2 regions of the Paenibacillus sp. BR1-192 genome follow, and region 2 is predicted to be linked to the other one. Evidence: riboswitches for the same ligand, from Rfam matches in the RefSeq annotation. Region 2 holds a riboswitch; the other holds the start of a gene.
The links. Region 2 has a riboswitch for FMN ahead of P0X86_RS07140 (DMT family transporter). Riboswitches for the same ligand answer to the same signal wherever they lie in the genome.
Positions count from the first base shown of each region.

Region 1: another riboswitch for FMN. It lies ahead of ribD (bifunctional diaminohydroxyphosphoribosylaminopyrimidine deaminase/5-amino-6-(5-phosphoribosylamino)uracil reductase RibD); the one in region 2 lies ahead of P0X86_RS07140 (DMT family transporter).

Region 1 is NZ_CP120718.1:2,663,318-2,673,186, forward strand. Features, by position in the region: gene P0X86_RS11765 (spore germination protein) at 1-715, shown strand, start outside; gene lysA (diaminopimelate decarboxylase) at 834-2,165, shown strand; gene P0X86_RS11775 (peptidylprolyl isomerase) at 2,370-2,801, shown strand; gene P0X86_RS11780 (acyl-CoA thioesterase) at 2,877-3,278, opposite strand; FMN riboswitch at 3,479-3,662, shown strand; gene ribD (bifunctional diaminohydroxyphosphoribosylaminopyrimidine deaminase/5-amino-6-(5-phosphoribosylamino)uracil reductase RibD) at 3,930-5,030, shown strand; partial or broken gene ribE (riboflavin synthase) at 5,054-5,723, shown strand; gene P0X86_RS11795 (bifunctional 3,4-dihydroxy-2-butanone-4-phosphate synthase/GTP cyclohydrolase II) at 5,774-7,012, shown strand; gene ribH (6,7-dimethyl-8-ribityllumazine synthase) at 7,271-7,738, shown strand; gene P0X86_RS11805 (segregation and condensation protein A) at 7,804-8,595, shown strand; gene scpB (SMC-Scp complex subunit ScpB) at 8,564-9,169, shown strand; gene P0X86_RS11815 (DUF2953 domain-containing protein) at 9,363-9,869, shown strand, end outside.
Region 2 is NZ_CP120718.1:1,685,668-1,695,536, forward strand. Features, by position in the region: gene P0X86_RS07135 (5'-nucleotidase C-terminal domain-containing protein) at 1-1,867, shown strand, start outside; FMN riboswitch at 2,498-2,664, shown strand; gene P0X86_RS07140 (DMT family transporter) at 2,798-3,778, shown strand; gene P0X86_RS07145 (RNA polymerase sigma factor) at 3,992-4,534, shown strand; gene P0X86_RS07150 (hypothetical protein) at 4,596-5,597, shown strand; gene P0X86_RS07155 (type 2 periplasmic-binding domain-containing protein) at 5,946-6,452, shown strand; gene P0X86_RS07160 (Nif3-like dinuclear metal center hexameric protein) at 6,546-7,346, shown strand; gene P0X86_RS07165 (GntR family transcriptional regulator) at 7,408-8,082, shown strand; gene P0X86_RS07170 (sporulation protein) at 8,171-8,944, opposite strand; gene rlmD (23S rRNA (uracil(1939)-C(5))-methyltransferase RlmD) at 9,179-9,869, shown strand, end outside.

The sequences.
Region 1 (9,869 bases), 980 kb from region 2:
GAGTGTGATGATCATGCCGACCACCTTCCTGGATCTCTGTCAGCATGCGGAAGAGAATCGCCAGACCCCGTTTATGGGGACCTATCTTCGCTGGATACGATTTATAGGCATTTTTGCTTCCATGTTCCTGCTCCCTTTGTGGATGCTGCTGGTTGTACATCCTGAATTGAAGCCGCCGGGACTCGATATCATCGGTCCGCAGGAGAATGCGAAAATCCCCATTATTCTGCAGTTTCTGATCGTGGAATTCGGCGTGGATTTGCTCCGTTTGGCCGCGGTTCATACACCGACGCCGCTCGCATCGGCAATGGGCTTGATCGCTGCGATTTTGATCGGCGATATTGCCGTTAAAACCGGATTGTTTGTCAACGAGGTTGTCTTGTATATGGCGGTTGCCTCCATAGGGATGTTTGCGACTCCAAGCTATGAGCTGGGGCTGGCGAACCGGATGGTCAGGCTGGTCCTGCTGCTTGTCACAGCCTTGTTCGGGGTGAAGGGTTTTGTCATCGGGACGACGCTTCTAATTCTGCTTCTGACGACCCACCGTTCCTATAACTCGTCTTATTTATGGCCGTTTATACCATTTAGTGCAAAAGCGATGGGCGAAATTTTATTCCGCAAACCGCTGCTTCTGTCAAGAAGACGCCCGGCTCTCAACAAAACGCGTGACAACACGAAAATGGGCCCGGAAATGAATCCGAGGGGCGAGCACTAACAATAACACAAATGTTGTGTTGAAAAATCCATTTTGATTACCTTCCGTTGTCTGCTATACTGTGAACAATTATTCGATTACCCTATTTTTGAAACAATGGATCGGAGGAATTGTAAGCATGTTTTTACACGGTACAAGCAAGATTAACGATCAGGGGCATTTGGAAATCGGCGGGTGTGACACATCCGATTTGAAAGCTCAATATGGAACACCACTATATATCGTAGACGAGCAGTCGGTTCGCAACCGCTGCCGGGAATACATCGAGGCCTTTAAGGCTTCCGGTTTGAAGTTCCAAGTCGCGTATGCAAGCAAGGCGTTCTGCGTTATGGCCATGTGCCGATTGGCCGACGAGGAAGGCATGTCGCTCGACGTTGTTTCCGACGGAGAGCTGTACACGGCGCTTCAGGCCGGATTCCCGGCGGATCGGATTCATTTCCACGGAAATAATAAGACGCCGGAAGAGATCGAGATGGCGCTGGATGCCGAAATCGGCTGTTTCGTTGTCGATAACGTGATCGAACTGCATATGCTGCAGGCCATCGCTGCCGAGAAGAACCGCAAGGTCAACATTTTGCTTCGCGTGACACCGGGCGTCGAGGCGCATACGCATGAATATATCTCGACAGGACAAACCGATTCCAAGTTCGGCTTTGATATCGGCAACGGCTCTGCGTACGAAGCGGTGCAGCTTGCGGAAGCACAGGCGAATATTCATCTCATGGGCATTCATTCCCACATCGGTTCCCAGATTTTTGAGGTGGAAGGCTTCCAGATGGCTGTTCAGCGCGTAGCTGAATTTGCAGCTTCCGTAAAAGAAGACCTGGGCGTCGTGTTCAAGGTCGTGAACCTGGGCGGCGGATTCGGTATCCGCTACGTGGATGGAGATACGCCGCTTCAAGTATCCCAATATGTAAAAGCGATTACGGATGCGGTAAAGAACCATTTTGCGGGCCTTGGTTCCGAGCTTCCTGAAATTTGGGTGGAACCGGGTCGGAGCATCGTCGGTGACGCAGGTACCACGCTCTACACGGTGGGAACCAGCAAGGATATTCCCGGAGTGCGCAAATATGTTGCCGTCGACGGCGGCATGACGGACAATCCGCGTCCGGCGCTCTACGAGTCGAAATACGAAGCGCTGCTTGCAAACCGGGCTAAAGAAGAGCCGGAAGAAACGGTATCCATTGCCGGCAAGTGCTGCGAGAGCGGAGACATGCTGATTTGGGACCTGGAGCTTCCGAAGGTTGAAACGGGCGATCTGCTGGCGGTGTCCTGCACGGGCGCATACAACTATTCCATGGCCAGCAACTACAACCGGATCCGCAAGCCTGCGGTCGTATTCGTGAAGGATGGGCAAAGCAACCTGGTCGTTCGCCGCGAATCGCTTGCCGATATCATCAGCAACGATGTCGTGCCGGCGGGTGTAACAAAAGAAACCGTTACGAGTTGATAAGACGCCAATGTCTCTGGATAGGAAGAGCCCGCCATAGCCTTCGGCTGCGGTCAGGGCTCTTCGTCCTGCCTTCCGTTGGATATCATCGCGAGGACGGGGACAAGTTCGTTTTGCTTCGAAGCTCAATTCATAGTAAACTATAACTTGCATTGTAAAAAAATCGATAAAAGCGTTTGAGATAACGGAAGGAGATACACACATATGGCAAAAAAAGCGAAGATCACCTTGGAAAACGGCAAAGAGGTTGTGCTCGACCTGTTCGAGAACGATGCACCGAACACGGTAGCTAATTTTGAGAAATTGGCCAACTCCGGCTTCTATAACGGTCTGGTATTTCACCGCGTAATTCCTGGATTCGTCGCTCAAGGCGGATGTCCGCAGGGAACGGGGACCGGCGGACCGGGTTATACCATTAATTGCGAGATCAATCCTAACAAGCACGAGCGCGGAAGCTTGGCCATGGCGCATGCCGGCCGGAACACCGGCGGAAGTCAGTTCTACGTGTGCTACGAGCCGCAGCCTCATTTGGACGGACAACATACCGTATTTGGCAAAGTCGTTGAAGGCATGGAGTATGTGGATGCATTCAAAGGCCGCGACAAAATGGAAAAAGTAGAAGTGTACGAAGCATAATACATTCAGCTTCATGCAAAAACAGGCTCACCCTCAGAGGTGAGCCTGTTTTTTATGGCCGCGGCAAAGGGCGGATTACGCAGGGGCTGGGAACAATCGGCGGAGTTCTTCGGGGACGGGCCGGCTTTTACGTGAGGTTACATCCATCGCCACGCTGGTAACGATGGCATCCGCGCAAAGCTCATGCTGTTCGTTGTATATCCGCTGGGCCATGACGTAACTCGTGCGGCCCATGGATTCGGGTTCCGTCACGACGGTCAGCCGTTCGCCTTGGCCGCACTCCTTGCGGTAATTGATATTAATATTGACGGTGACGGTCTGGACCCCGAGCCGTTTCAGCACATCATACCGCAGATCTCCCGCTTCGTACCATTCCTCCCGACCCCACTCCAGGTATTCGAGGTATTTTGCATTGTTTACATGTCCGTTGACGTCGATCTCCGTGGGACGGACGATAATGTCCAGCGAAGTTTTCATCGTGGCTCGCTCCTTTTCAACTGCTACTTATCTCCTTGCTACCCTACTTAACTGTTCTCCCTTCGGGAAGCATTCTCCTTCAAAAGTCCATGCTAATGACAGCATTAAAGTTATGTGCTTTAAAAAAGTTAGTTGATTTTTCTTGCAATTTTCAAAAGGGGGTGATAAGATTCTTCATAAGATCAAACAATTTCATAGGTTTAATCCTTCGGGGCAGGGTGAAATTCCCTACCGGCGGTGATGAACGCAGTTATTGAGCTTATCGAAGCAGAGTGCTGCGTCTTAGTCCGTGACCCGGATATGAATGTGACGTTACACATCGTATGCGGTGGACCTGGTGCAAATCCGGGACCGACAGTATAGTCTGGATGGGAGAAGGAGTGAGAGACACATAAGCAGCACATGTTATTGTGTCTTTGCGCACAGCGTGACATGCGTTATGTGCAGGTTTTCACATGCGATTCAAAGCTGTGACGGCGTTTTTTTGGTGTCGCCTGTTACGGATTTGGGTCGCTTGTTATACTCGAAATCTGCATTCATGACGGTTATTTATCGTGTCAATGATTAACTTCCATCAAGCCCTGTTAAGGATTCTTCGGAATCTTTGGCCGGGCTTTTTTGTATGAACGTTGGGAAAGGGGCATGTTTAGCATGGATATCGTCAACGATGAATTCTATATGTCACTTGCGCTGGATCTGGCTGAACGTGCGCAGGGCCAAACCGGGATCAACCCGGTAGTCGGCTGCGTCGTCGTTAAGGACGGCGCTCTCGCCGGGGTGGGCACGCATTTGGAACGCGGAACGCCGCATGCCGAGGTTCATGCCCTGAATATGGCCGGGCCGAAAGCGGCAGGCAGTACCGTGTACGTGACATTGGAGCCCTGCAGTCACTACGGCGCTACGCCGCCTTGCAGCGAGAGGCTTATCGCCGAGGGCGTTCGGCGGGTGGTTGTGGCCTGCGAGGACCCGAATCCCCTCGTGGCGGGCAGAGGGATTCAGATGCTGCGCGCAGCGGGAATCGAGGTTGAAACGGGTATCCTTAAAGATCGCGCTCTTCGCCTGAACGAAGCTTTTATTAAATTCATTACGACGGGCCGGCCCTTCGTGACGTTAAAGACGGCGAGCACGCTGGACGGCAAGATCGCATCGAAAACCGGGGACAGCAAGTGGATCTCCAATGAAAAATCCCGGGAGCTTGTGCATACGCTGCGCCATCGCCATCAAGGCATCATGGTCGGCGTGTCTACGGTTATCGCGGATAACCCGAGCCTGACGACCCGGCTTGGCGTTGAGGGGCTCCACCCGGTCAGGATCATCGTGGATTCGAGCCTGAGGATACCGCTCGACAGCCATGTCGTGTCAGACGGATTGGCGCCCACCTGGATCTTGACGACGGAGCAGGCGGATGTTACGAAGCGGTCCGAGTTGGAAGAGCTTGGTGCTCAGGTCATCCCCTGCGGACCTGGACCGCGGGTGGATCTAAAGGGAGCGCTGCTGCAACTGGGACAAAAGGGGGTCGCCTCGATATTGCTGGAAGGCGGCGGTACGCTTAATGGCTCGATGCTGGAGCAGAAGCTGGTGGACCGGCTCATCCAGTTTATCGCCCCCAAAATCATCGGCGGGTATGATGCGCCGGGAAATTACATGTTCAGCGGTTATGAACAGATGAACCAAGCGATTTCGCTGACAGGACTTGAGACCGAAAGACTGGGCGACAATATCTACGTCACCGGCATTCCGGTCTGGAAATAAGGAGCGAGAAAGGAGGGAAGCCTGTGTTTACTGGATTGGTCGAGGAGATCGGCGAGATGCGGCGTATCGGGCGCCAAGGGGAGGCCATGCTGCTGAGCATTTCCGCTAACCGGATTATGGACGATCTGAAGCTGGGCGACAGCGTATCCGTAAATGGCGTCTGCTTGACGGCTACAGCGATCGACAAGGGCGTATTTACGGTTGACGTTATGCCGGAAACCTATAGAAACACGAATCTCAAGGAGCTGCAGCCGGGCGGGAAGGTTAATTTGGAACGGGCGATGGCAGCCGGAGGGGAGATTCGGAGGCCATATCGTTCAGGGACACGTGGATGGCATCGGCGTCATTCGGAGCGTAAAGTCCGATCAGAACGCAGTGGTATACGAGATTTCGCCCGCGAATGGGGACGTATTCAAATATATCATTCCGAAAGGCTCGGTCACGCTGGATGGAATCAGCTTGACCGTTGTCAAAACGACGGATTCCTCCTTTACGGTGTCCATCATTCCCCATACGCTGGCGGAGACGGTGCTCGCTTATAAAAAAGCGGGCGACACGATTAATATCGAATGCGACATTTTGGGGAAATATGTAGATCACCTGCTGCATTACGGTTCGGAAGGCGCAGGAAGCAGAAGCGGCACGAAATCGGGGATCAGCAGGGATTACCTGGCAGAGCATGGCTTTGCCTAAGCCGTTTCTTGCATATAGAGATATCTCCATGAGAAGAAGGAGGAATAGGGATGGATGAGCGCTTTTCATTTCATACGATCGAAGAGGCGTTATCAGATTTGAAGGAAGGCAAGGTCGTCATCGTTGTTGACGACGAGGACCGCGAGAATGAAGGCGATTTTATCGCATTAGCGGATAAAGCTACCCCCGAGGTCATCAATTTCATGATCACCGAAGGCCGCGGGCTGGTCTGTTTGCCAATGACGCAGACTAGGGCTCAGGAACTCGATCTCAAACCGATGGTGACGCAAAACACGGACTATCATGGAACGGCCTTTACGGTCTCCATTGACCATAAGGACACCACGACGGGCATATCCGCCTATGAACGTTCCATAACCGTCAGCGGCATCTTGGATCCAAATGCATCGGCCGCCGATTTTCGAAGACCGGGCCATATGTTTCCGCTGATTGCCAAAGACGGCGGCGTTCTTCGCCGGGCAGGACATACGGAGGCTGCTGTCGATCTAGCCCGCCTGAGCGGCTCCTATCCGGCAGGCGTCATCTGCGAGGTGATCAAGGAAGACGGCACGATGGCAAGGCTTCCAGACCTGGTGGAGATCGCGAAAAAGCATGATCTGAAGCTGATCAGCATCAAGGATCTGATCCATTACCGCAACGAAAAAGAAAAGCTCGTACAGCGCGAGGTGGCCGTGCGGATGCCCACCGACTACGGCGTGTTTCAGGCCGTAGCCTATACCAATGACGTGGACAACAAAGAGCATGTCGCATTGGTAAAAGGGGAGATCGACCCGAGCGAGCCGGTTCTCGTCCGCGTGCATTCCGAGTGCCTGACAGGGGATGTGTTCCACTCCCATCGCTGCGACTGCGGTCCGCAATTCGAGGCGGCCCTCCGCCAGATCGATGAAGCAGGCAGAGGCGTGCTTCTCTATATGCGCCAGGAGGGACGGGGCATCGGCTTGATCAACAAGCTGAAAGCCTATAAGCTGCAGGAAGAAGGGCTCGACACCGTGGATGCGAACCTGAAGCTAGGCTTTGCGGCGGATCTGCGCGATTACGGCATCGGAGCCCAGATCCTGAAGGATTTGGGGGTAAGGAAGATCCGCCTGCTGACAAACAATCCGCGTAAAATCAAGGGTCTCGAAGGTTACGGCCTGGAGGTCGTGGAACGGGTCCCGATTCAAATGCCGGAGAACGAGGATAATACGGGCTACCTGCACACCAAGCAAGCGAAGCTCGGTCATATGCTGAAGTTCAATGATATCGAGCAGAACGAGAGTGCTAACTAATCACCAACCAATAAAAGGTCCATCATGGAGGAGGTTTGCCTCATGGAATGACCCAGCGAAGAGGGCGGAATGCTGCTGGAGAAGCGGCAGCGGTCGCCTTTAATTCCTGATTTCCACCTTGAATAAATAGTTCATGAAATCGGGAGTTAACAGCGATCGGAAGCAGCAGCCGTCAGCGCAGCGGGCAATAACATCGATGTCATCCCAAATCCATGTTTGACCTTATATAAACTCCAACCCGAAAGGAAGTCATCCAACATGGCAACAATATTTGAAGGTCATTTAGTATCCGAAGGTTTGAAATACGGCATCGTAGTAGGTCGTTTCAACGAATTCATCACCAGCAAGCTGCTTGGCGGCGCACTGGACGCCTTGAAGCGTCACGGCGCACAGGACAACGAAATCGACGTTGCTTGGGTGCCGGGGGCGTTTGAAATTCCGCTCATCGCCCAAAAGATGGCAGAAAGCGGCAAATACGATGCGATCATCACCCTGGGAACCGTCATTCGCGGCTCCACCACGCACTATGATTATGTGTGCAACGAAGTGGCCAAGGGGGTGTCCGCCATTAACCTGAAGACCGGCGTACCAACGATTTTCGGCGTCGTCACGACGGAGAACATTGAACAGGCCGTCGAACGCGCGGGAACGAAGGCAGGCAATAAAGGCTGGGATTCCGCCATGGCGGCCATTGAAATGGCGAACTTGACGAAAAGCCTAAAATAGTGCTTATTTAATGTAGTGCTCTTTTTATAGGGCACTGCATTTTATTTTTGGCGGGAGGATTCACCGTGACCGTATTATACAAGCTGGAAACGTTTGAAGGACCGCTCGATCTGCTGCTGCACTTGATTGATAAAGCGGAAATCGACATCCAGGATATTCCCGTCAGCGAGATTACCGAACAATACATGGCCTATTTGCACAACATGCAGGAGCTGGAGCTGGAAATTACGAGCGAATTTCTGGTGATGGCTGCAACGCTGCTGTCTATAAAGAGCAAGCTATTGCTTCCGAAGCCTCCGGTTATCGAAATGGACGAGTTCGATTTTTTTGAAGAGGATGACATGGATCCGAGAGCGGAACTCATCGCGAAGCTGATCGAATACCGCAAGTACAAAGGAATCGCCCGACATCTGCATGAGAAGGAATGGGAACGCAGCATGATTTACTCCAAGGAAGCGGAGGACCTGACTCCTTACATGCCGGAAGTGGAAGAGAACCCGGTGCAGGGATTACATATCTCGGATTTGATCGCAGCTTTTCAAAAAGCGTTAAGAAAAGCCGTCAAACGGACATCGTATGCCCGTATCCAGCGGGATGAAATATCGGTTAAGGACCGGATCCGGCAGGTGATGGACGCTCTGGAGCAGGTCGGGCCGGGAGGTCGGATTCTGTTCTCCAAGCTGCTGCACGAGGAGATGGAGCGCCATGAAATCGTGGTGACCTTTCTGGCTATCTTGGAGCTGATGAAGATGAAGCAAATCCTGTGCTACCAAGAGAAATTGTTTGAAGATATCGTCATGGAGTGGAGAGGGGAAGAACGCATTGATGGATTATCCGAAGCTGAAATCGATTATTGAGGGGCTTCTGTTCTTGGCGGGAGAAGAGGGCTTGTCGGTAAAGCAAATTGCTGAAATCACCGAGCAATCGGATGGCCTCGTTGGCGAAGCGCTGGAGGATATGAAGGAAGAATGGGAGCGATATGAACGGGGAATTCAGATCGTGCAGATTGCGGGTAGCTACAAAATTGCGACGCTGGCCGAGCACGCCCCGTATTTCGAACGTCTGGCGTATTCGCCTTCCCGCTCCTCATTGTCGCAAGCCGCGCTCGAGACGCTTTCCATCGTGGCCTATCGGCAGCCGATTACGCGGGTGGAGATTGAAGACATTCGCGGCGTCAAGTCCGAAAGAGCCATCCATACGCTGGTAAGCAAAGGGTTGATCGAAGAAGTCGGACGCGCGGAGGCGATTGGCAGACCGATTCTGTATGGAACGACCAAATCGTTTCTGGATTATTTCGGACTTGCGAACATCAAGGATTTGCCGGAGCCGTCGCAATTCGAGGATAACGATTCATTGGAAGAGGAAACCCAGCTGCTGTTCGACAAGCTTGACGGACAACAGCTTACGTTTGATGATGTGGAGGAAAGCTAGCCATCATATATTGTATAATGCTTCATTTGAGAAATGGGCCCTGAGCGTGGATAATCCGCGTCCGGGACCTTTTTTGTCGTTCCGGCATAGATGAAAGCAGAGGATCGGAGCAGTTTCGCATCATTTGGAGACCCTTTTGCCATACTAAGCCAAGCGGATTACATTTTACTAAGTTCGTTTTGGGGGTTACTTCGTGAGGATATGGATCTTTCTTGCGGTCGGTCTGGTCGTTCTCCTTATCGTATTGCTGATCGTTGTGCTAAGCTCGAAGGTCACGATAAAGCTGGATGTGGTTCTAAGAAAAAATGAATATAAAGTATTGGCGGAAATGAAAATGCTCTTTGGATGGATCACGCGCAAATACGAAGTTCCCTTTCATTTGGCCAACGGGGGCATTGAGTATAAAAAAGAGACCGTTCCCGTGGACGAGGGGACTGAGCTCGGTTCCAAAGAAGACAAAGAAACTTCAAGACGAACCATACGATACAGGGACTATGTGCGGGTTTTGCTGACTACGAAGGGATTTAAAAAGTGGGCAAGGCAAACGATGGCGGCCGTTCATCTCATGGATGTGAGCTGGTCAACCCGGATTGCCTTGGAGCATGCGGCCGATACCGCGGTTGCAACCGGATTGCTTCATGCTGTTAAGCATACCATTATGGGTTGGATGTCGTACCGGCTGATTATGGATGAGCTGCCG
Region 2 (9,869 bases):
GCTGAAAAACGCCGATATTGCCCTCACGAATGGCGGAGGCATCCGCGCCGCGATTGATGAAGGCGATATAACGATGGGCGAGCTGCGTACGGTGATGCCTTTCGGAAATACGCTGTTTGTTATGGACGTCACCGGACAGCAGCTGAAAGACGGGCTGGAAAACGGAATAAGCGGTGCCAAACTGGCGGATCTGCCAGGGAAGTTCCCGCAAATCGCCGGGATGAAATTCAAGTGGGATCCTAGCGCTCCGGCAGGAGATAAAGTGTTCGACGTACAGATCATGAAAGACGGCAGCTACAAACCTCTGGTATTGACCGAAACGTACCGGATGGCAACGAACAGCTTTGTAGCCAAGGGCGGAGATGGATATAAATCCTTTGCCGATGCGATTGCCGAAGGGAAATACAACGAGGATTTGGGTTACCCGGATTATGAAATTTTCATGGAGTATGTGAACAAGCTGGGCGGTAAGGTATCGCCGAAGGTCGAGGGCCGAATTACGGAGCAGAAGAAGCCGGCGAATCCTGGCGGCGGCTCTTCTCCCGGATCAGGATCAGGCGGTTCGGGAGGCGGCACGGTAACGCAGCCTACAACGCAGCCTACTCCTCCTGCTACTGGCGGAAATGCATCCGAGCCAAACGTGATGACAGGCAATAGTTTGAATATCAGCGCTGCTTCAGGCGGAACGATGGACCGCATTACGGTAAAGGAAGAGGTGTGGAAAAAGGCCGTAAGCGGCTTGTCCGCGAACGGGCAGCAGGAATTGATTATTCGGGCTCCTGAATTGAACCGTGCCGCGGAGCTGTCCCTTCCCGCAGCAGGCCTGAAGCAGGCCATGGAACGGAATCCGAAGGCAACCCTGGTGCTGGAGACCGCACTTGGAGCCTTCCGTCTTCCGATAACGGCTCTGCCTCTGGATGAGGCTCTGGAGACGGCACAAGGGTCCGGCAACATCCAGGTGCAGATGTCGGTGGCTCCCGCAGCAGGCAAGGTAGCGGACGCTATGACAAGCAAGGCCACTTCCATGGGCGCCTCGTTGGCAGCCAATGGAGGACTGCGGTTCGGCGCAGCGGTTGGAGCGCCTGGCGCAGAGCAGGAACTGAAGGATTTCGGGAAGCGCGTCATCAGCCGTATCATGCCGCTGCCGGCAGGGATGAATCCGGATTCGCTTGCTGCCGTCATTTATGACGAAGCGGCGGGGACTTTCCGGTTTGTACCGGCCGTAAGGACGACATGGAACGGTAAAGCGGCGATCGAAGTCAAGCATGCCGGAAACGGCGTTTATGCGCTGCTGCAATACAAGAAGACGTTTGCGGATCTTGACGGCCACTGGGCGCAATCGGAAATCGAATCCATGGCTTCCAAGCTGCTCGTGAACGGAGTCAACGCGGACTCCTATGCACCGGGCAAGGCGATCACGCGAGCTGAATTTACGGCCATGCTCGTCCGTGCGATGGGTCTCAGCCCGGTCATCGAGAGCGGTGCATTCAAGGATGTTCAGGATCATTCCGCGTATGCCGGCGAGATTGGCGCAGCCTCGCGCTACGGCTTGATCGAGGGCTGCAACGGCGGTGCCTTCTCGCCGAATGCCAGCATGACCCGAGCGGAAATGGCTGTAATGATCACCCGGGCCATGGAGGCGGTGAATCCGGCAGACCTATCCAACCAGGGTGCGAATGCCGTTGCCGGATTCAAGGATCAGGCATCCATTCCGGTTTGGGCGGCTGCCCATGTGGCCAGTCTTACTAAGCAAGGCATCGTACAGGGTGACAACCAAGGCAATTTCGGAGCACTCGATTCGGTCACACGTGCGCAAGCAGCACTCGTACTGAAGCGTACTTTGACAGCGTTGAAGTTTATGAACTGATCGAAGCAGGATAGCATTTCATGATTAGACCGTCCTTAAGGTGGATTGAAACCTTGAGGGCGGTCTTTTTTGCATACTCAGGCAGATGGCAACCGGTTAAAGCGAAGCGATCAGGCATCCGATACATTTATTAAGGGATGGATATAACGACCTGATAACGATCTGATAAGGATCTGATAAGGATGGAGTTCATGCGCATTGAATCTGAATATACATATTGGAAGCAAAGTATTGCTGAGTGAGACGAAGGAATCGGAGGAAGCAGTTGCGGAGAGTGTTCTCGGCTGGTATCTAAGCCTTATGGGAACGGAATGAGCCTTAATACCGAGGAAGCGCTGGAGCTGCTGAATCTTCAGCAGGAGCGGCCGCTGTTCAAGTCAGAAGGTATTCGAGATAACCATGAAGATGGTAAAAAATCATGCTGGTAACAAATTGATACTTGCTGTATAATTCTCAGTAAGTATTGGATGAACGTGAGATTTTTCATTGTATTCAAGTCTAATTTCGTTTATTTTGAAAATAGATGTATTTACATGAAAGGATTCATGTTATAATTTCAATATAACAACTAAAGTTTATAGGAATTATCGGTTAATTAGTGATTAAGGCATTACAAAATAAAACATGAATATGGATCTTCGGGGTAAGGTGAAATTCCTGACCGGCGGTGATGGTTCGTTCCTTCGCGAACGAACCCAAGCCCGCGACTCTCTGCGTTCTGTATCCAACATGAATGCAGCGACTGACTTGGTGCAATTCCAAGGCCGACGGTAAAGTCCGGATGGGAGAAGATCAAAGATGAGTTTGCCGTGAATGCGAATATTCCATTCGGCGCAGGCTTATTTGATCAGCCCCCGTATACGTCGGCCATGCCGATGACGGGGGCTTTCTGCTAGTAAGACCTCCGTATTCAAGACAGGAGAGGGCAAGATGAGTAATATGAATACCGGGATCAAGGTGAAACCTTATGGTTCCGACACACAGGCAAGTCGACGTTTTAAAGGAGGGTTCTGGCTCGTTGTTTTGGGGGCCGCCCTGTGGGGCGTTGACCCGTTATTTCGGGTCATTCTGCTCAAGAATCTGACTTCGGCTCAGATCGTTTTGCTCGAACATATCATTATTTCCTTGATTGCGATTCCTGTATTGTGGAAGAACCGGGAGGAACTTAAGAGCCTGGGCTGGAATCATGTCGGCGCACTGCTGTTTATATCCTGGGGCGGTTCGGCATTGGCTACCGTATTGTTCACGATGGGGCTGTCGAGCGGCAATCTGAATGCCGTCCTGCTGCTGCAGAAGCTGCAGCCGCTGTTTGCCATCATTCTGGCCAGCCTGCTTCTGAAAGAGAAGCTTCCGCGCCATTTCGGGATCCTGCTTATCATCGCTTTGGCAGGCACGTATTTACTCACCTTCGGCTTAACCCTGCCGATCGGCCATTGGAACGAGTTTGTTCAAGTCGGCAGCCTCCTGTCCTTAGGCGCAGCAGCCTTATGGGGCGGCTCAACGGTCATGGGACGCTTGATGGTAGGCAAACTGAAGTATGAGACGGTAACCTCGCTTCGTTTCGTGCTCGCGCTGCCGCTCCTGACCGTCATTACTTGGAGCGAAGGGGCAGCTTGGAATATGCCGGCATGGGGCACAGGCGCCTTTGCCTTGGTATCGCTGAACCTGATCGGGCAGGCACTGCTGCCGGGTCTGCTGAGCTTGCTGGTGTACTATAAAGGGCTGACCACGACCAAAGCCTCTGTCGCAACGCTGGCTGAATTGAGTTTTCCCATGGTGGGCGTGCTCATCAACTGGATTGTATTCCAGCAAATCGTGACAGGGCCTCAGCTCCTAGGATTCCTGCTGATTTGGATCGTGCTGTTCATCATATCGAGACAGCAATCCGAGGCTTCTCCGCAATTGCAATAAAATCATACGTTTGTAGAAAAAGCCGATCCGATGGGGTCGGCTTTTTTTGCCGTTACTCCAAGCAAAGCTACTCCAATCCGTTTGCATGGCGAAACGATTATTTTTTCAAAAGATGTGTAGGGTTTCCGGAATTAAAGGTGTCTTATATAGTAGCACGGGATTTGTGGCTTGGTTCTACCAACAGAGATGATTATATAAGAGGGGGAGGATCCCATGGAGGATCAGACATTGCTGGATGGGCTAGCGAGGAAAGATCCGCGATGTTTTGAAACATTGGTTGACCGCTATTCACGCTACATAGCCGCGGTGGTTGCTAAGGTGGCAGGAGGGCGGTTTAATTCCTTCGATGTGGAGGAGATCACCGGGGACGTGATGGTCAAGCTGTGGACAGACGGGACAAAAATCATGCTGCGCGGAGATAGTCTCAAGCCTTATCTGGCGATAGCCGCGCGTAATCATACCTTGAATGCATTGCGAAAGAGGCAGCGGGTCATTGAATCCGAATTGGAAGATGACGCCGTTTCTTGTCCCTCTGCGGAGGCACTGGCTATTCTGCGGCAGGAGAAGGAAACGATAAGCGGCATGGTACAGGGGATGGGCGAACCGGATCGCGAAATATTCATCCGCAGGTACTTTTATTTAGAGAAAGTCCGCGATATTGCAAGCCGGCTGAATATGCAGGAGAAGGCCGTCACCGCCCGGATCCGCCGGGCAAGGGACAAACTGCGCATACATTATGAAACCGAGAATCCGTAGGATTTCTATAAAGACCGTGTCTATAGGAGTGAAGCTTCAAATCGATTGCGAAAGGGGATGGATGCAAGTGAAGCGGCGAATTGTAGATATCATGGCCAATATCGACAATCAGGAGCTGGACAATCTCCTCCTTACGGAGGAAGAAGAACGCGAGTTAACGCAGCAGATCAGTATGGAACGGATCAAGAGCCGAGCGATGAAGCGTATTCAAGAGGAGGAAACGATGGTGTTTAAAAACAGGAAAGTGAAAAAATATAAAGCCAGTATCGTTATCGCTGCCGCGATGATTATGATACTTAGCACGACCGCTTTTGCGAGCCAATACATGGATAGCTTGAAGCAGTTCTTCGGTCAATCCGCGTCCATTGCGGAAGACGAACGGTCACCTATACAAGGGACGGATACAGCATCCGGGGTAACCATGAATGTTGAAGAAGGGGTTTATGTCGGCAACAGCGGTTATTTGGTGGTCAGTTTCATGAAAGAGGACGGCATGCCATTCCCCGAGGGTGCTTCGATCCCCCTACTTGAACTGAAAACGGAGCAGAGTGTGAATTATATGGTGGGGCAGCAGCTTCTTGACGACAACAAAAAGCTTGTCGGCGTGTTTGAGATGGATGCGATGAATGACCTCGAGGGACTGAAGGCACGGATCACAGCCGATCGAATCATGTCAGCGGACAACGCCCAAGCCGTTGAAGGCCCTTGGAATGTGCAATTCACCATTTCTCCGGGCAAGCAAAGAGAACAGAGTTTGAATCTGGCAATTGATGAGGGTAAGGAAGCACTGTCTCTCCACACCATTAGTGTTTCATCCATCGGTGTAGCCATCGAAGGCAAGCGTACCGACGGTGAGCTGGATAAACTGCCGGACTATACGCCGGAGGTTAAGGTCATCGCCGCGGACGGATCGGAATTGAAGCTTCACGCCAGCTCGACAAGCACCACGAAGAGCGGATTTCAGTGGCTGTATAATCTGGACAGCAAGAATAACCTCGTATTTCTGGGGGATATGGACATCAAAAGCGTCAGCATTGACGGCAACGTGACGGAGCTGAAATAAATATAAAGCCGGCATGGGGAAACCATAAAGGGGCAGAAGCGAAGGCTTCTGCCCCTTATCCATGATGAATACCTCGGGCAGCAATGGAACCCGAAAACCGTGAAGCAGCAGGCCATAGCCTGAATGCTCACGGTTTTTTTGCAGCTTGGGATCCGAATTTTATACATGAGAAAAAAATGTATTGAAATTGAAGAAAACGTCCATTACAATGAAACCAATTGCCATACTAGTTATACTAGTATACAAAATTACGACTCTCTACATAAGTGAAAGCAGCAGCGGAATCTATTGAATCTAACGCTCCAAATGAGGGAGTCTATTCTTTAAGTCAAATATGTAAGCGCTTAATTGCACAAGCTGGTGGACGAAGGACTGCTGGACAAAGAGAGCTTTACCCAGGATGACGATCAGGCCGTGCAAAAATTCGTGACCGGCAAATCCTTCATCATCAACGGCAACTCCCAGACCGTGGTCCAGCACCGCACCGATATGGACAAAACGCTGGGCGAAGGCAAGTATGCCATCAGCAAAATCACGGTTCCCGGCGGCACGACCGAGCTGCTGCAATCCATGTTTAGCGAGGAAGAGCAGCAGTTCCAGAAGAGCATGAGCGAAACAAAAACGGTTGTGAAGCCGGAACCGCCGATTCCATACTCGGTAGAAGAGCGCGAGCGAGTGACGCTTTTGAGCACGCCGCTGAAGGACTACACGGATCAGAACACGCTGAAGTTCATTCTGGGCGACCGCGATCTCGCCGAGTACGACAAGTTCGTGCAAGAGCTGGATAGCCAGGGCGTGGGGCAATACCTGGAGATTGCGAATAAAACGTATAAAAAATATAAAGAGCAACCATAACCAACGGATCGACAGGCTGCCGTTTCTTGATGGAAGGGCAGCCTGTTTTTCGGTTCGGCCGTTTGCGTTGGTTCCCAAGGAGGGCATTCCAGATTGCGAGTCACCGTTCAAGACATCATCAACCGCTTAACAGAGCCCGCAGGATTTCTTGAATCCAAGGTGGACAGGGTTACGGCAGGAAGCGCCGAAGCGGTGGTTCACGGCATTGCCGTCACGTTTGCGGCATCGTATTCGGTTCTGCAGAGAGCGGTCGAAGTTGGGGCCAACCTTGTCATTACCCATGAAGGGGCGTTTTACAGCCATCAGGAGGAGGGATATGAGGGGGTGGAGGCGAGTCCTGTCTTTCAGGATAAACTCCGCTTGATGGAGTCCGGGGATCTGACGATTTACCGGTTCCATGATGCGCCTCACCGATACGTTCCCGATATCATGACGCAAGGACTGGTTCAGGCGCTGGATTGGGAAGTTTATGTCGATAAGCATCTTAAGGCAGCGGTCATTGTCACGCTGCCGGAAGAGATGAGCCTGCCGGATATTGCGGAGCATGTAAAAAGAAAGCTGAATCTTCCTTACCTTCGTTATGTCGGTAATCGAAGCAGCATATGCTCCAGAATCGGCATAACCGTGGGCTATCGCGGCGGCGGCGCGCATGCCATTCCCCTCTGCCTGAAGGAGTCGCTGGATCTTCTCATCGCAGGGGAAGGTCCGGAATGGGAGACGCCTGAATACATGGGCGATGCGGCGGCGCAGGGGAGGGGCCCGTCCCTGCTTCTGCTCGGCCATGCTGCCAGCGAGGAGCCCGGCATGGCCTGCGTGGCCAATAGGCTGCGGGAGTTTTTTCCGGGGATTCCTATACATTATATACCGTCCGGGCCTTTGATTCGGGTAATATAGAGGGAAGGGTAACTTTAAGCAAAGAGAACATAGAGCATTTAAGAAAGAGGTAGCGATATATATGTCAACAGAGCAAAAGATTAAAGGCTCTACCAGAGAGTATTCTTATCAGCTATTGAAGGATCGGATATTTCATCTGGAGCTGGAGCCGGGTACGAAAATCTCGGAAAAAGAAATTGCGGATGAATTGAACGTCAGCCGGACACCGGTCCGGGAAGCGTTCATGAAGCTTGCGGAGGAAGAGCTGCTGGACATCATTCCGCAAAGCGGGACGATCGTATCCCGTATTAATCTTCGGCATGTTGAGGAAGGCCGATTTATCAGGGAGAAGATCGAGAAGGAAATCGTGGCCCTCGCCTGCGGTTCTTTTCCCGAAGAGTTCCGCTTCCGCCTGGAAACCAATATTGCGCTGCAGGACGTGTGCGCGGGCAACCATAACTTCTATAAGCTGTTTGAGCTGGACGAGGAGTTCCACCAAATTCTGTTTGAGGGGACGGGCAAAGAACGGACCTGGAAGATGCTGCAGCAATTGAACATCCATTTCAACCGTCTGCGGCTGCTTCACCTGTCCAAGGACTCCAACTGGGAGAATATTATCTCGCAGCATAAAGAAATGTATCAGTTGATCGTCAATCGGCAGGCGGAGCAAGCCATGAACGTGATGGAGCGTCATCTGCGCCTCGTCGTTGTGGAGCAGGATATTTTGCGAGAGAAGTATCCGCATTATTTCATTTAAGCATCGATATACATTCATCATTCAAAAATAATGGCCCGCAGGAGAGTCGCCTTGGAATCTAGCGACCTGCCTTGCGGGCCATTTTTCATTAAATCGATCTGCGGATGACACGGTCCAGAATTTGGGCCACGTGGGATGGCCCCTGGGCCAGATCCTGCTTGTCGAGGGTTACCCAGGAGTGCTGTTCATCCATATCGAGCGAACGCTGGAGCCAGCCTGAAACGCCTCTGCCTCTCCGGTCGACTTCGACCAGGATGGAAATCCCCTCCTGCTCCGGATAGAGAATCAATTCAAGCTCTTTGATATGACCCGCATAGGAGGAGCCGGGATAAAATTCAATTTCCTGCACGAATGGAACACCCTGGCCGAGCCGCGGATGATATTCGCATGTTGCTATTTTGAAGCTGAAGCCAAGCGCTTCGACGGCGTCGAACACAATGGATGCGTCCTCGTTCGGTTCGACGTCGATGAAATCGCGGTCCTTCGGATCGATGGCATTATCGATATCGAGTCCGGTGTGGATCCAGACCGGCTGCCGCGAAATGGTGAGCGGCGTTTCCAGCGGCAAAGGAAAGGCGAACGGAATTTCCTGCTGATCGCCAGGCTTCAACGTGAGGCGGCTTGAGACGTTGACTTTTGCAATGGTATAGGATTCTATGTATTTCTTGTCGTCGCTTTCCCTGGTATATTCCGTCATCAATTTCAAATAGATGCGGTCGACCGTCTGCTCTACGTTGCCTCCCTTAATGTGAATGATTCCGCGTACTTCTTCACCCGGATAATAGGAGGATTTTTCGAGGTGCGTATCGATCTGGGCGGCTCCAATTCCTACACTGGCTAGCATTTTGTTAAAAAACGACATAAAAGATACCTCCATAAGAGAATGTATGATAATGGAATTATACGCTGGAGGATCGTCTCTGGTTTCCATATCGAAAAAATATTTTTTGTGGTTTTTTGCGGAGTCAAGATGTTGGCGCCAATGAAGCGAAAGAATCCCCGTATGACACCGGGAAAAAGTACATGGCTCGTTCGCATTCGCGGGTCCGGCATGGTATATTGGACACGATACCATTAAGGATGGAGCAATCAAGGCATGAGTGAACAACGGCGTTCCGGACAAGGAACCAACAACAGCAAATCAGCGGCATACGGGAAGAAGCCTGGTGAGCGGACTGCAGCGAACAAAGCAGGGGCAAAGCCGACCTTTCAACGTGACCGTATGAAGAACAGCAATTCGTCGTCGGCATCCCCGCATGCGAAGGGGAGACGAGCGGATCAATATAAGCAAGGGGTACGCGGACCGAAGCCGTCATCCGGGCGCGAGCATGCGGATGAGCTGCAGGCCGGGGACGTGATTGTCGTTACGATCAAACGCCTCGGCATTAACGGCGAGGGAGTGGGTTACTACCGCCGCAAGGCGGTGTTTATCGATGGAGCGATCACGAATGAGGTGGTCAAAGCCGAGGTGAGGGAGGTTCGGCCTAAATTTATCAAGGCGCAGCTGCTGGAAGTGGAGAAGCGTTCGCCTCACCGGATAGAGCCCCCTTGCCCGGTATTCGGCATTTGCGGCGGATGCCAAATTCAGCATATTTCCTATGAGGGACAGCTGCAGGCGAAGACGGATATCGTGCGCGAAGCGTTCAGCCGCTACGCGGGATTGGACGATGTCAAGTTTAAGCCGATTCTCGGGATGGAGCATCCATGGGACTACCGGAACAAAGCCCAGCTGCAGCTGAAACGGAAGGGCCGTGAAGTGATCGCAGGGCTCTATGAAGCGGACAGCC